Regions from separate parts of the Pseudomonas sp. PAMC25584 genome, predicted to be linked through region 2. Evidence: predicted binding sites of a transcription regulator. Region 2 holds the regulator's gene; each other region holds the start of a gene.
What was found. The regulator sigma-54, encoded in region 2, starts transcription at its own class of promoters, with help from an activator protein. The targets are predictions, from matches to a motif close to ANTGGCATNNANNTTGCTNT.
Positions count from the first base shown of each region.

Region 1: the regulator sigma-54 is predicted to act here: its motif matches at 1,336-1,355, upstream of glnA (type I glutamate--ammonia ligase).
Region 3: the regulator sigma-54 is predicted to act here: its motif matches at 2,067-2,086, upstream of ACS5Q8_RS21590 (circularly permuted type 2 ATP-grasp protein).
Region 4: the regulator sigma-54 is predicted to act here: its motif matches at 1,440-1,459, upstream of flgB (flagellar basal body rod protein FlgB).

Region 1 is NZ_CM176870.1:366,040-369,219, reverse strand. It holds gene thiI (tRNA uracil 4-sulfurtransferase ThiI) at 1-1,121, opposite strand, end outside; gene glnA (type I glutamate--ammonia ligase) at 1,456-2,862, shown strand; gene ACS5Q8_RS01640 (chorismate mutase) at 3,070-3,180, shown strand, end outside.
Region 2 is NZ_CM176870.1:997,132-1,000,311, forward strand. It holds gene hpf (ribosome hibernation-promoting factor, HPF/YfiA family) at 1-98, opposite strand, end outside; gene ACS5Q8_RS04505 (RNA polymerase factor sigma-54) at 174-1,667, opposite strand; gene lptB (LPS export ABC transporter ATP-binding protein) at 1,865-2,590, opposite strand; gene lptA (lipopolysaccharide transport periplasmic protein LptA) at 2,590-3,123, opposite strand; gene lptC (LPS export ABC transporter periplasmic protein LptC) at 3,110-3,180, opposite strand, start outside.
Region 3 is NZ_CM176870.1:4,656,948-4,660,127, forward strand. It holds gene ACS5Q8_RS21585 (alpha-E domain-containing protein) at 1-620, opposite strand, end outside; gene ACS5Q8_RS21590 (circularly permuted type 2 ATP-grasp protein) at 625-2,034, opposite strand; gene ACS5Q8_RS21595 (ribonuclease E inhibitor RraB) at 2,484-2,825, opposite strand; gene ACS5Q8_RS21600 (hypothetical protein) at 3,038-3,180, opposite strand, start outside.
Region 4 is NZ_CM176870.1:4,724,178-4,727,357, reverse strand. It holds gene ACS5Q8_RS21925 (chemotaxis protein CheV) at 1-327, shown strand, start outside; gene cheR (protein-glutamate O-methyltransferase CheR) at 370-1,197, shown strand; gene flgB (flagellar basal body rod protein FlgB) at 1,502-1,909, shown strand; gene flgC (flagellar basal body rod protein FlgC) at 1,913-2,356, shown strand; gene flgD (flagellar hook assembly protein FlgD) at 2,373-3,098, shown strand; gene flgE (flagellar hook protein FlgE) at 3,130-3,180, shown strand, end outside.

The DNA.
Region 1 (3,180 bases), 630 kb from region 2:
AGAATCGCCATGTCAAACTGTTGTTCTTCATACTCCACGCGGTTGCGCTTGGCGTGGGTCTTGGGGTTCACCGAAATGACCCCGCAATATTCAGGCATGTGCTTGGCAAAGTCGGCGGTGCCGATTTGTTCTGCCAGGTCGATGATGTCCTGCTTGTGGCTGGCGATCAGCGGGCGCAGCACCAGCTTCTCGGTAACGCAGTCGATCAGCGACAGGTTCGGCAGCGTTTGGCTGGCCACCTGGGAAATCGCTTCGCCGGTCACCAGCGCGTCGATCTGCAGTTGATCGGCAATTCGGGACGCCGCGCGCAACATCATACGCTTCAATACTACGCCCATATGACTGTTATCGACTTTACCGAGAATTTCGCCCAGCACTTCCTCGAACGGCACGCTGACAAACAGCACGCGTTGGGAGCTGCCGTACTTCTTCCAGATATAGTGCGCGACTTCCATCACGCCCAATTCGTGTGCACGCCCGCCCAGGTTAAAGAAGCAGAAGTGGCTCATCAGGCCGCGGCGCATGATCTGGTAGGCCGCCACCGTGGAATCGAAACCGCCGGACATCAATACCAGGGTCTGTTCCAGGGCGCCCAGCGGGTAGCCGCCGATGCTATTGTGCTGGTTGTGGATCACAAACAACCGTTGGTCGCGAATTTCCATGCGCACTTCAATTTGCGGCGCTTTGAGGGAAATTCCGGCGGCGCCGCACTCGCGACGCAGCTTGCTGCCGACGTATTTTTCCACATCCATGGAGCTGAACGGATGCTTGCCGGCACGCTTGCAACGCACCGAAAAAATCTTGCCTTCCAGCTCACTGCCGAAGTGTTGTTTGCACTTTTCGGTAATGTCGTCGAAGTCGCCCAGCGGGTACTCGTCCACCTGCAGGAAATGCGCGATACCCGGCATGCAGCTCAGGCGCTCGGTCATATCCTTCAAGGCCTTGGCGTCGGTGACACGGGTTTCCAGCTCGAGATTGTCCCACACACCGTTCACCACCACCGCCGGGTCCAGATCGCGGAGCACGGTACGGATGTTCTTGGCCAACTGACGGATGAAACGCATCCGTACCGGTCGGCTTTTGATGGTGATCTCGGGGAAGACTTTAACGATTAATTTCATGGAAACAGCGCGCGCCGGGCCTGCCGAAAAAGGGGGGCGCGGATTATAGCGGAAATCGCTCAAGGTTTAACCAGTTAATATGCATCACCGACGCAACGCACCAAAACGGGTCGTTTCTGCGAGGCGTCGCTACATTGAGGTGCGTTATTTATTCCAATTCAGCAGTTTGCACCTTTATAGGGGCCATTTTGACGCAAAAAAGCCATGTTGGCGCACTGGCATGCAATTTGCTCTCTTGTGAGGCAGGTTGCCATGGCGGACTATCCGCGCCGGCATCACCCACATTCTAAGGGCTAACTCCACTACCCAGCCCGAAGCCACCCCGGAGGACACCATGTCGAAGTCGGTTCAACTCATCAAAGATCATGACGTTAAATGGATTGATCTGCGCTTCACGGACACAAAAGGCACTCAGCACCACGTGACCATGCCGGCTCGCGACGCGCTGGATGACGCGTTCTTCGAAGAAGGCAAAATGTTCGACGGTTCCTCCATTGCCGGCTGGAAAGGCATCGAAGCCTCCGACATGATCCTGATGCCGGACGACAGCACTGCCGTGCTGGACCCGTTCACCGAAGAGCCAACCCTGATCATCGTCTGCGACGTGATCGAGCCGTCGACCATGCAAGGCTATGACCGCGACCCACGTGCGATCGCCAAGCGTGCCGAGGAATACCTGAAGTCGACCGGTATCGGCGACACCGTATTCGTAGGCCCGGAACCAGAATTCTTCATCTTCGACCAAGTGAAGTTCAAGTCCGACATCTCCGGTTCCATGTTCAAGATCTACTCCGAACAAGGTTCGTGGATGTCCGACCAGGACGTTGAAGGCGGCAACCATGGCCACCGTCCAGGCATCAAAGGCGGTTACTTCCCGGTTCCACCATTCGACCACGACCACGAAATCCGTACCTCCATGTGCAACGCCATGGAAGACATGGGCCTGGTCATCGAAGTACACCACCACGAAGTGGCCACTGCCGGCCAGAACGAAATCGGTGTGAAGTTCAACACCCTGGTGGCCAAGGCTGACGAAGTTCAGACCCTGAAGTACTGCGTACACAACACTGCCGTTGCCTACGGCCGTACCGCGACCTTCATGCCTAAGCCACTGTACGGCGATAACGGTTCGGGTATGCACGTTCACCTGTCCATCGCCAAAGATGGCAAGAACACCTTCGCTGGCGAAGGTTATGCCGGCCTGTCCGACACTGCCCTGTACTTCATCGGCGGTATCATCAAGCACGGTAAGGCCCTGAACGGCTTCACCAACCCATCGACCAACTCCTACAAGCGTCTGGTCCCAGGTTTCGAAGCACCGGTAATGCTGGCCTACTCGGCCCGTAACCGCTCCGCCTCGATCCGTATTCCTTACGTGTCCAGCCCTCGCGCTCGCCGTATCGAAGCTCGCTTCCCGGACCCGGCAGCCAACCCATACCTGGCCTTCGCTGCGCTTGTAATGGCTGGCCTGGACGGTATCCAGAACAAGATCCACCCTGGCGACGCCGCCGACAAAAACTTGTACGACCTGCCGCCTGAAGAGGCCAAAGAGATCCCACAAGTGTGCGGCAGCCTGAAAGAAGCCCTGGAAGAGCTGGACAAGGGCCGTGCGTTCCTGACCAAAGGCGGCGTGTTCAGCGACGACTTCATCGATGCCTACATCGAGCTGAAAAGCGCAGAAGAAATCAAGGTGCGTACCTTCGTGCACCCACTGGAATACGAGCTGTACTACAGCTGCTGATCCGGTAGCGTCGCTTAACGTGGCGTGATCGAAAAAGACCTCCTTCGGGAGGTCTTTTTTTGCCCGCGGATTACACAGCTCCGCACCTGCAAACCCAATCAAAAAGGTGGGAGGGAGCTTGCTCCCGATAGCAGTGGATCAGTTGATACAGGTGCTGACGGACACTCTGCTATCGGGGGCAAGCCCCCTCCCACAAGGAGATCAGCATTGAAACGTAGACTTGTGTTCGCTCTGTTATTGGTCAGTGCCAGTGCGAGCGCTGCGCCGCCCAGCCTCGAACCTTTACTCAACAGCGTCGCCGAACGCCTGGCAATCGCC
Region 2 (3,180 bases):
TTGTCGAAATGCCCCTCAATTCGTTTGAGTTTTTCGCCGATATAAGTGCGCAGCGCTTCGGTCACTTCCAGTTGGTGTCCACTGATATTGACTTGCATACAGCTTCTCCTTCGTTGCCAGTGCATAAAGCGACGGGTAGGAATACCCGCCACTGGAACGCTGTGGCCTGCCCGTCACATCAAACGCTTACGCTCGCTGGAAGGCGCAATCCCAAGGGACTCGCGGTACTTGGCGACGGTTCGACGGGCGACCTGAATGCCTTGTGCCTCCAGTAAACCAGCGATCTTGCTGTCACTCAACGGCTTTTTCTGATTTTCCGCGGCAACCAGTTTTTTGATGATCGCGCGGATCGCCGTGGACGAGCATTCGCCGCCTTCGGAGGTGCTGACATGGCTGGAGAAAAAGTACTTCAACTCATATATACCCCGTGGGGTATGCATGAATTTTTGCGTCGTTACCCGGGAAATCGTCGATTCGTGCATGCCCACCGCTTCTGCGATGTCGTGCAGAACCAGGGGTTTCATCGCTTCGTCGCCGTATTCCAGGAAGCCGCGCTGGTGCTCGACGATCTGGGTGGCCACTTTCATCAGGGTTTCGTTGCGGCTTTGCAGGCTCTTGATGAACCAGCGCGCTTCCTGCAACTGGTTGCGCATGAAGGTGTTGTCGGCACTGGTGTCGGCACGACGCACAAAACCGGCATATTGCGGGTTGACCCGCAGGCGCGGCACCGACTCCTGGTTCAGTTCCACCAGCCAGCGCTCGTTGTCCTTGCGCACGATCACATCGGGGACGACGTATTCGGCTTCGCTGGACTCGATCTGCGAGCCCGGACGCGGGTTGAGGCTTTGCACCAGCTCGATGACGTGGCGCAGGTCGTCTTCCTTGAGCTTCATGCGGCGCATCAGTTGGCTGTAGTCGCGGCTGCCCAGCAGGTCGATGTAGTCGGTGACCAGGCGCTGGGCTTCAGCGAGCCAAGGGGTCTTGGCGGGCAGTTGGCGCAATTGCAGCAACAGGCACTCGCTAAGGTTGCGTGCGCCAATGCCGGCGGGCTCGAACTGCTGGATGCGGTGCAGGACGGCTTCGATTTCGTCCAGCTCGATGTCCAGTTCCGGGTCGAAGGCTTCAAGAATCTCTTCGAGCGTCTCGTCCAGATAACCCTGGTTATTGATGCAGTCGATCAGGGTCACGGCGATCAGGCGATCGGTGTCGGACATCGGCGCCAGGTTCAATTGCCACAGCAAGTGGCTCTGCAGGCTCTCGCCGGCTGAGGTGCGGGTGGTGAAATCCCACTCGTCGTCATCATTGCTCGGCAGGCTGCTGGCGCTGGTCTGGTAGACGTCCTCCCAGGCGGTGTCCACGGGAAGTTCGTTGGGGATGCGTTCGTTCCATTCGCCTTCCTCCAGGTTATCCACCGTAGGGGCGGTTTCCTGGTAAGAGGGTTCCTGCACGTCGGAATTGGGTTTTTGCTCGACGTTGTCGGCCAGTGGGTCTGCATTATCGAAGTCGTCGCCTTCTTCCTGGCGTTCGAGCATCGGATTGGACTCCAAGGCTTCCTGGATTTCCTGTTGTAGGTCCAGTGTCGACAATTGGAGCAGGCGGATGGCCTGTTGCAGCTGCGGTGTCATCGTCAGCTGCTGGCCCATTCTCAGGACTAGCGATGGTTTCATGGCAGGGGCTTAACACCTTATTCGCCGGCGCAATGCGCCATCCACGACAGGGCGCGTGAGCGCCAAACATAAGCAAATTATATGCCTGATATCGGGGGCTTTGCCTAGAGCGCGGTAACAATAAAAATCCGGAGGTTTTCATTGACTCCCGCGCACCTTGGCGAACGGCCTGCCACCGCCATTTTCTACCGGCAGGCTTACAGGCGGAACTCGTGGCCCAGATACACTTCCTTGACCAGTTCGTTGGCCAGAATAGTGGCCGAATCGCCTTCTGCGATCAGTTGCCCATCATTGACGATATATGCAGTTTCGCAGATATCGAGGGTCTCGCGGACATTGTGGTCGGTGATCAGTACACCGATGCCCTTGGCCTTGAGGTGATGGATGATCTGCTTGATGTCGCCAACCGAGATCGGGTCGACACCGGCAAAAGGTTCGTCCAGCAGGATGAACTTCGGCGCAGTGGCCAGTGCGCGGGCAATCTCCACGCGGCGACGTTCACCACCGGACAAGCTCATGCCGAGGTTGTCGCGGATGTGGTTGATGTGGAACTCCTGCAGCAGGCTTTCCAGCTCCTTGCGGCGGCCGTCGCGGTCGAGTTCCTTACGGGTCTCGAGGATCGCCATGATGTTATCGGCGACCGACAGTTTGCGGAAGATCGACGCCTCCTGGGGGAGATAGCCGATACCGGCGCGCGCGCGGCCGTGCATCGGCTGGTGGCTGACGTCCAGGTCGTCGATCAACACGCGACCCTGGTCTGCCTGAACCAGGCCGACGATCATATAGAAGCAAGTGGTTTTGCCGGCACCGTTGGGGCCAAGCAGGCCGACGATCTGGCCGCTGTCGATCGACAGGCTGACGTCGCGCACGACCTGACGGCCTTTATAGGCCTTGGCCAGATGCTGGGCTTTCAGGGTTGCCATTACTCGGCCTTCTTCTTCGGCTGGATAACCATGTCGATACGTGGGCGTGGTGCGGTGACCTTGCTGCCGTTGGCGCGACCGGCGTTGGCGATCTGCTTCACGGTGTCATAGGTGATCTTTTCACCTTCCGTGGAGTTGCCGTCGGGGCTCAGTACCTTGGCCTGGTCGATCAGCACGATGCGGTTTTGCTGGGCGTGATACTGGATGGTTTTGCCGTAGCCCTTCATTGGTGCGGTATCGGCGGGCGCCTGCTTCTGTTCGAAGTAAGCCAGGTTGCCCACGGAAGTCACAACGTCGATGTCGCCAGCAGGGGTGCGAGTCAGCGTCACCGTGTTGCCGGTGATCTTCATCGAGCCCTGGGTAATGATCACGCCACCGGTGTAGGTCGCGACGCCTTGTTTGTCATCGAGCTGTGCATCGTCGGCCGAAATGTGGATCGGTTGCTGGCTATCGTTCGGCAGAGCCCAGGCGCTCACGCTTCCCAGTGCTGCGCCCAGACCGAGCAAAATAGGGAGGGTTTTAACGAGCCTCATACTGTCCTCTTACGTTCGATAGCAGGTGTATCCTGCTTTCTTTCAAATACGCTTTCA
Region 3 (3,180 bases), 2.6 Mb from region 2:
AAGGCACTCCACTGGTAGTACGCGTGGGCCGTGCCATCGCTGACCGCGTCGGCCTGGTCGCCGGCCATTTCGTAGCGCGCGTCCAGCAGGCGCAGGGTGTTGTCGGCGCGCTCGATGAACGTGCCCAGGCGGATAAAGCGGAAGGCATCGTTACGCATGATGGTGCCGTAGGTCGCTCCACGAAACAGGTGCGAACGCTCCTTGACCCACTCACAGAACCGACTCATGCCGTAGCGGCTCAAGCCTTGCTGAGCGATATCGCGGATATCCAGCCAGGTGGCATTGATGTTTTCCCACATGTCGGCGGTGATTCGCCCACGCACCGCATGGGCACTCGCCCGTGCAGCGCCGAGGCAACTGTAGATGCTGGCCGGGTTGGCCGCGTCCAGCGCGAAAAAGTGCAGCAGGCGCTCGGCATGCAGTTCGCCGTGGCGTGCGTGGTAGTCCTCCAGGGTGCCGGTGATCAACAACGGCATGGCCAACTCATGCAAACCGTCGCCGCGTCCGTCCTGGGGCATCAGCGACAGCGAATAGCTGACGTCGAGCATGCGCGCGAGGTTTTCCGCACGTTCCAGGTAGCGCGACATCCAGTACAAATCCGAGGCAGTTCTACTCAACATGGCATCAGTCCTCAACCACCCAAGTGTCTTTGGTGCCGCCGCCCTGGGACGAGTTGACCACCAGCGAGCCTTCGCGCAAGGCCACGCGGGTCAGGCCGCCGGGCACCACACGGGTTTCCTTGCCGGACAGCACGAACGGGCGCAGGTCGATATGGCGCGGGGCGATACCGTTTTCGACAAAGGTCGGGCAGGTGGATAAACACAGGGTCGGCTGTGCGATATAGGCATGGGGCTTGGCCTTGATACGCGCGCGGAAGGCTTCGATTTCCGCCGCGGTGGAGGCCGGACCGACGAGCATGCCGTAGCCGCCGGAGCCTTGGGTTTCCTTGACCACCAGGTGCGGCAGGTTAGCCAGTACGTGGGACAATTCGTCGGGCTTACGGCATTGGAAGGTCGGAACATTCTTCAGGATCGGTTCTTCATCCAGGTAAAAACGGATCATCTCGGTGACAAAGGGATACACCGACTTGTCATCCGCCACCCCGGTGCCGATCGCGTTGGCCAACACCACGTTGCCCGAACGATAGGCGGCAAGCAGGCCGGGGACGCCGAGCATGGAGTCCGGGTTGAAGGCCAACGGGTCGAGAAATGCATCGTCGAGGCGCCGATAAATCACGTCCACAGCCTTGGGACCGTCGGTGGTGCGCATGAAGACGCGGTCATCGCGCACGAACAGGTCGGCGCCCTCCACCAACTCCACGCCCATTTCCCGGGCGAGGAAGGCATGCTCAAAAAACGCACTGTTGAAACGCCCGGGAGTCAGCACCACCACACTTGGGTTATCCAGGGGGCTCGAGCTTTTCAGGGTGTCGAGCAGCAAGTTGGGGTAATGGTCGATCGGCGCGATACGCTGGGCCGCGAACAGCTCGGGGAACAGGCGCATCATCATCTTGCGGTCTTCGAGCATGTAGCTGACGCCGCTCGGGGTCCGCAGGTTGTCCTCCAGCACGTAGTAGGTGCCGTCGCCATCGCGAACGAGATCGACGCCGGAGACGTGGGAATACAGATCGCGGTGCAGATTCAGCCCCTGCATTGCCAACTGATATTGCTCGTTGGCCAGCACCTGTTCGGCGGGGATGATTCCGGCCTTGATGATGCGTTGTTCATGGTAGAGGTCGGCGAGAAACATATTCAGCGCCTTGACCCGCTGAATGCAGCCACGTTCGACAATCCGCCATTCACTGGCCGGAATGCTGCGCGGGATGGTGTCGAAGGGAATCAAGCGCTCGGTGCCCTGTTCATCTCCGTAAAGGGTGAAGGTGATCCCGGCGCGGTGAAACAGCAAATCGGCTTCGCGCCGGCGCTGGGCCAGCAATTCAGCAGGGGTTTCAGCCAACCAGCGGGCGAACTCGCGGTAATGGGGGCGAACCTGCCCTGCCCCATCGTACATTTCGTCGTAATAAGTGCGGATCATGCCGTACTCCTTGTCACCCGGACGCGAGAATCATCGCAAGGCCCGTGCCAGCGGCATAAACACTTAAAAATCAGTGAGTTAAATAATAACGGAGAGCTAAGAGCACCATCCTGGTGCGTAGAATGCCCAGCGTCCGGCCGCACGCTTCATCACAATGCGGGCTTTGACTATCAACAGCATAGCCAGAGTTGATTTCAATGCCCGGCCAGCGTTGCGGATAATCACCACCATCTGCTGAACAGGACCCGTCCTACAGCCCAATCCATCGCGCAATCGGTACCGTGTGCCCTCGTGTACCGACCGACTCCTTCGGTCTTCCCTTTCGGCCACCCTGCTCGGGTGGCTTTTTTTTTGTCTGAAAATACAGCGCAAGTTTCGCCCGCTTTCAGACGCCACAAACAAAATCGGCCGACCCAAAGGTCAGCCGATACGCTGTGTTTCTCATACTGCTACATGGGTAACCCACGCACCTCCTGCTTGACGCCCCATCCTTCGATGATCCCGCCCAGCGGCTCGACCACCGCTTCAAAGTCTTGCTCGAAGTCTCCTATGCCGTCGTAGGTTGCAAACATGATCTTGCTCAGTTCCAAGTACCAGGCGCCATCGTCGCGCGCGCTGACCTGGGCATTCAGGGACTCGCCACGAAATCGACCCGCAGCCCTGCGCGCCCGTTCCTCGTCCGGGAAAATGGCGTAGAACTCGATGGGGTGGAACCGTGAAAAATCGAAGCCGCCCTCTTTCATGCGGCGCAGAACGTTGGTGCTGATGTCTTCTTGATAGGCTGTGCTCATGAAACGTCCTCCTCAAACCGATGGATAGACTTTCCGTGCTTCCCTAGCCGGCGCCGTACTGGCGCGGGGGCTACGACAATGACATCACCGCTGGAAAACAAGCATGTAGCTGACAAGACCAGACCTTAGCGATTCATTCGCTGATCTCACTTGCAGAGTAGCGCGAAGCTATCACCTCCACCAGAGGCGCTTGAATGGCATACAGGGAATGTTCAGGCGGCGGGAGAGATGTCGAGGATCTGGATACTGTTCTGGTCTTTGAGGATCTTGACCGTCGGCTCGGGTTTGCGGCCGTCCAGGTCATTGAGGTCCAGTTCGGCGGCCACCGGCACCAGCTTGTTGCGAATCATATGTG
Region 4 (3,180 bases), 2.6 Mb from region 2:
GTTGAGGTGGTGGCGCTCAATGATGGCCGCCAGGCGCTGGATTACTTGCGCAAGCTGGTGGATGAAGGCAAGAAGCCGGAAGAAGAGTTTTTGATGATGATTTCCGACATCGAGATGCCGGAAATGGATGGTTACACCCTTACGGCTGAGATACGTAACGATCCACGCATGCAAAAATTGCATATCATCCTGCATACTTCGTTGTCGGGCGTATTCAATCAGGCGATGGTCAAGAAGGTCGGTGCTGACGACTTCCTGGCTAAGTTCCGCCCTGATGACCTGGCATCCCGGGTAGTCGACCGGATCAAGGCAGCAGATCACGGCTAGGGGGATTTCCCTGGCGGTCACACGATTTAAGAGGCGGTATCATTGTCTACGGGTAATTTGGATTTCGAACAGTTCCGGGTCTTCCTGGAAAAAGCCTGTGGCATATTGCTCGGTGAAAACAAGCAATATCTGGTATCCAGCCGTCTCAACAAACTGATGGAACAGCAGGGTATCAAGTCCCTCGGTGAGTTGGTCCAGCGGATTCAGAGCCAGCCGCGCAGCGGGCTCAAGGAAATGGTGGTCGATGCCATGACCACCAACGAAACCCTGTGGTTTCGCGACACCTATCCCTTTGAAGTACTCAAGAGCAAAGTGCTGCCCGAGGCCATCAAGGCCAGCCCGGGTCAGCGTTTGCGGATCTGGTCGGCAGCCTGTTCCTCGGGGCAGGAACCGTACTCGATTTCGATGTCCATCGACGAGTTCGAGCGGACCAACATGGGCCAGTTGAAGGCCGGTGCGCAAATTGTCGCGACCGATTTGTCCGGCACCATGCTCACCAACTGCAAGACCGGCGAGTATGACAGCCTGGCCCTGGGCCGCGGTTTGTCCCCGGAACGCCTGCAGCGTTTCTTCGATCCGAAAGGCGCGGGGCGTTGGGCGGTCAAGGCGCCGATCAAGAGCCGGGTGGAGTTTCGCTCGTTCAACCTGCTCGACAGCTACGCCAGCCTGGGCAAGTTCGACATGGTGTTCTGCCGCAACGTGCTGATCTACTTCTCGGCCGAAGTGAAGAAAGACATCCTGCTGCGCATCCACGGCACGCTCAAGCGCGGTGGTTATCTGTTCCTCGGTGCATCCGAGGCGCTGAACGGCCTGCCGGATCATTTCCAGATGGTGCAGTGCAGTCCAGGGATCATTTACCAGGCCAAGTAAGTCGCACGCAGTCAACGTGTGGGAGGGGGCTTGCCCCCGATAGCGGTTCAGTTGATGTAACTATCACTGACACACCGCCGTCGGGAGCAAGCCCCCTCCCACATTTGTTTGCGCTGCAAACTTCCCAATAGCGGCAACCGCGATTGCCGCTTTACTGGCGCCACGCGGAAACCGGTTGCCGCTTTTCTGGCATTGCCGCCGGCAATCTCCCCGCAACCCCTTGATATATGGGCTCCCATCAGATTGGCATGTACCTTGCTATAACCCTGTTAACGAACAGCAGGTCAGCCTAAAGGTTTCCGCCATGAGCATCAGCTTCGATAAAGCGCTCGGTATCCATGAACAAGCCCTGGGCTTTCGCGCCCAGCGTGCGGAGGTTCTGGCCAACAACATTGCCAACGCCGACACCCCGAACTACAAGGCTCGGGACCTGGACTTCTCCGCCGTGCTCGCCGCACAGCAGGACAAGACCAAGAACGGCACCTTCGCCTTGAACATGACCAATAGCCGTCATATCGAAGCGCAAGGCCTGAGCAGTGGTGACGAGTCGCTTCTGTATCGCACCCCGATGCAGCCATCGATCGACCAGAACACCGTCGACGCGCAGTTGGAGCAATCGGCCTACGCCGAGAACTCGGTGAACTTTCAGGCCAGCTTCACCCTGCTTAACAGCAAATTCAAAGGGCTGATGTCAGCCCTGCGTGGAGAGTAAGCCATGTCCCTAGCCAGTGTTTTCAATATTGCCGGCAGTGGCATGAGCGCGCAGACCACGCGTTTGAACACCGTCGCCAGTAACATCGCCAACGCCGAGACCGTGTCTTCGAGCATTGACCAGACGTATCGCGCGCGTCACCCGGTGTTCGCCACCATGTTCCAGGGCGGCCAGAGCGGCGGCAGCGATTCGCTGTTCCAGAACCAGGATGCTGCCGGACAAGGCGTGCAGGTACTCGGCGTGGTGGAAGACCAGAGCAATCTGGAAGCGCGCTACGAGCCGAATCACCCTGCGGCGAACGAAAAAGGCTACGTGTACTACCCGAACGTCAACGTGGTCGAGGAAATGGCTGACATGATTTCCGCCAGCCGCTCGTTCCAGACCAACGCGGAAATGATGAATACCGCCAAAACCATGATGCAGAAGGTCCTGACCCTGGGTCAGTGATAAGGGGTGCCAAACAATGGCCATTGTTGATACGACGAACAACACGGCAGTCCAGAACCTGTTCAATAGCAAGGTCAGTACTGCGACGACCAACAGCAGCCTCACCTCCGCCACCAAGGCGGCAACGGGCAACCAGTCGCTGGGTAAGGATGCGTTCTTGCAACTGTTGGTGACCCAACTGAAAAACCAGAACCCGCTGTCGCCCCAGGACAACGGTGCGTTCGTGTCTCAGTTGGCGCAGTTCAGCAGTCTGGAGGGCATCAACACCCTGAATGATTCGGTAAACAACATCTCCAGCAACTACAGCTCGTCGCAGGCGTTGCAGGCTTCGTCGCTGGTAGGCCGCTCGATCATTACCCAGACCGACACGGCGCTGGTGGATACCAGCAAGAGCATGACCGGCTCGGTCGCGGTGACGGCGGCAACGGGCAACGTCTCGGTCAAGATCACCGACAAAGACGGCGTCGTGGTGCGCACCCTCGATCTGGGCGCACAGAGCGCAGGTAGTTCCGACTTCATCTGGGATGGCAAGAACGCCAATGGTGAGGTCGCGGCTGCCGGGACTTACACCTTTGCGGCCACCACCAAGAACGACACAGGCGACTCGGTGGCACTGGCGACTTCTCTGCCGGCGACGGTCACCAGCGTGACCCTCAGCCAGACCGGCGGCGAAATGCTGCTTAACCTTGCTGGCGGCATGGGCAGCGTCAAGCTGTCGCAAATTCAGACTATCGGTACATAGAGCCGGCTAAATACGGCAGAGGGAGAGAAACATGTCTTTTAACATCGGCCTTAGCGGCCTCTATGCGGCCAACAAACAACTG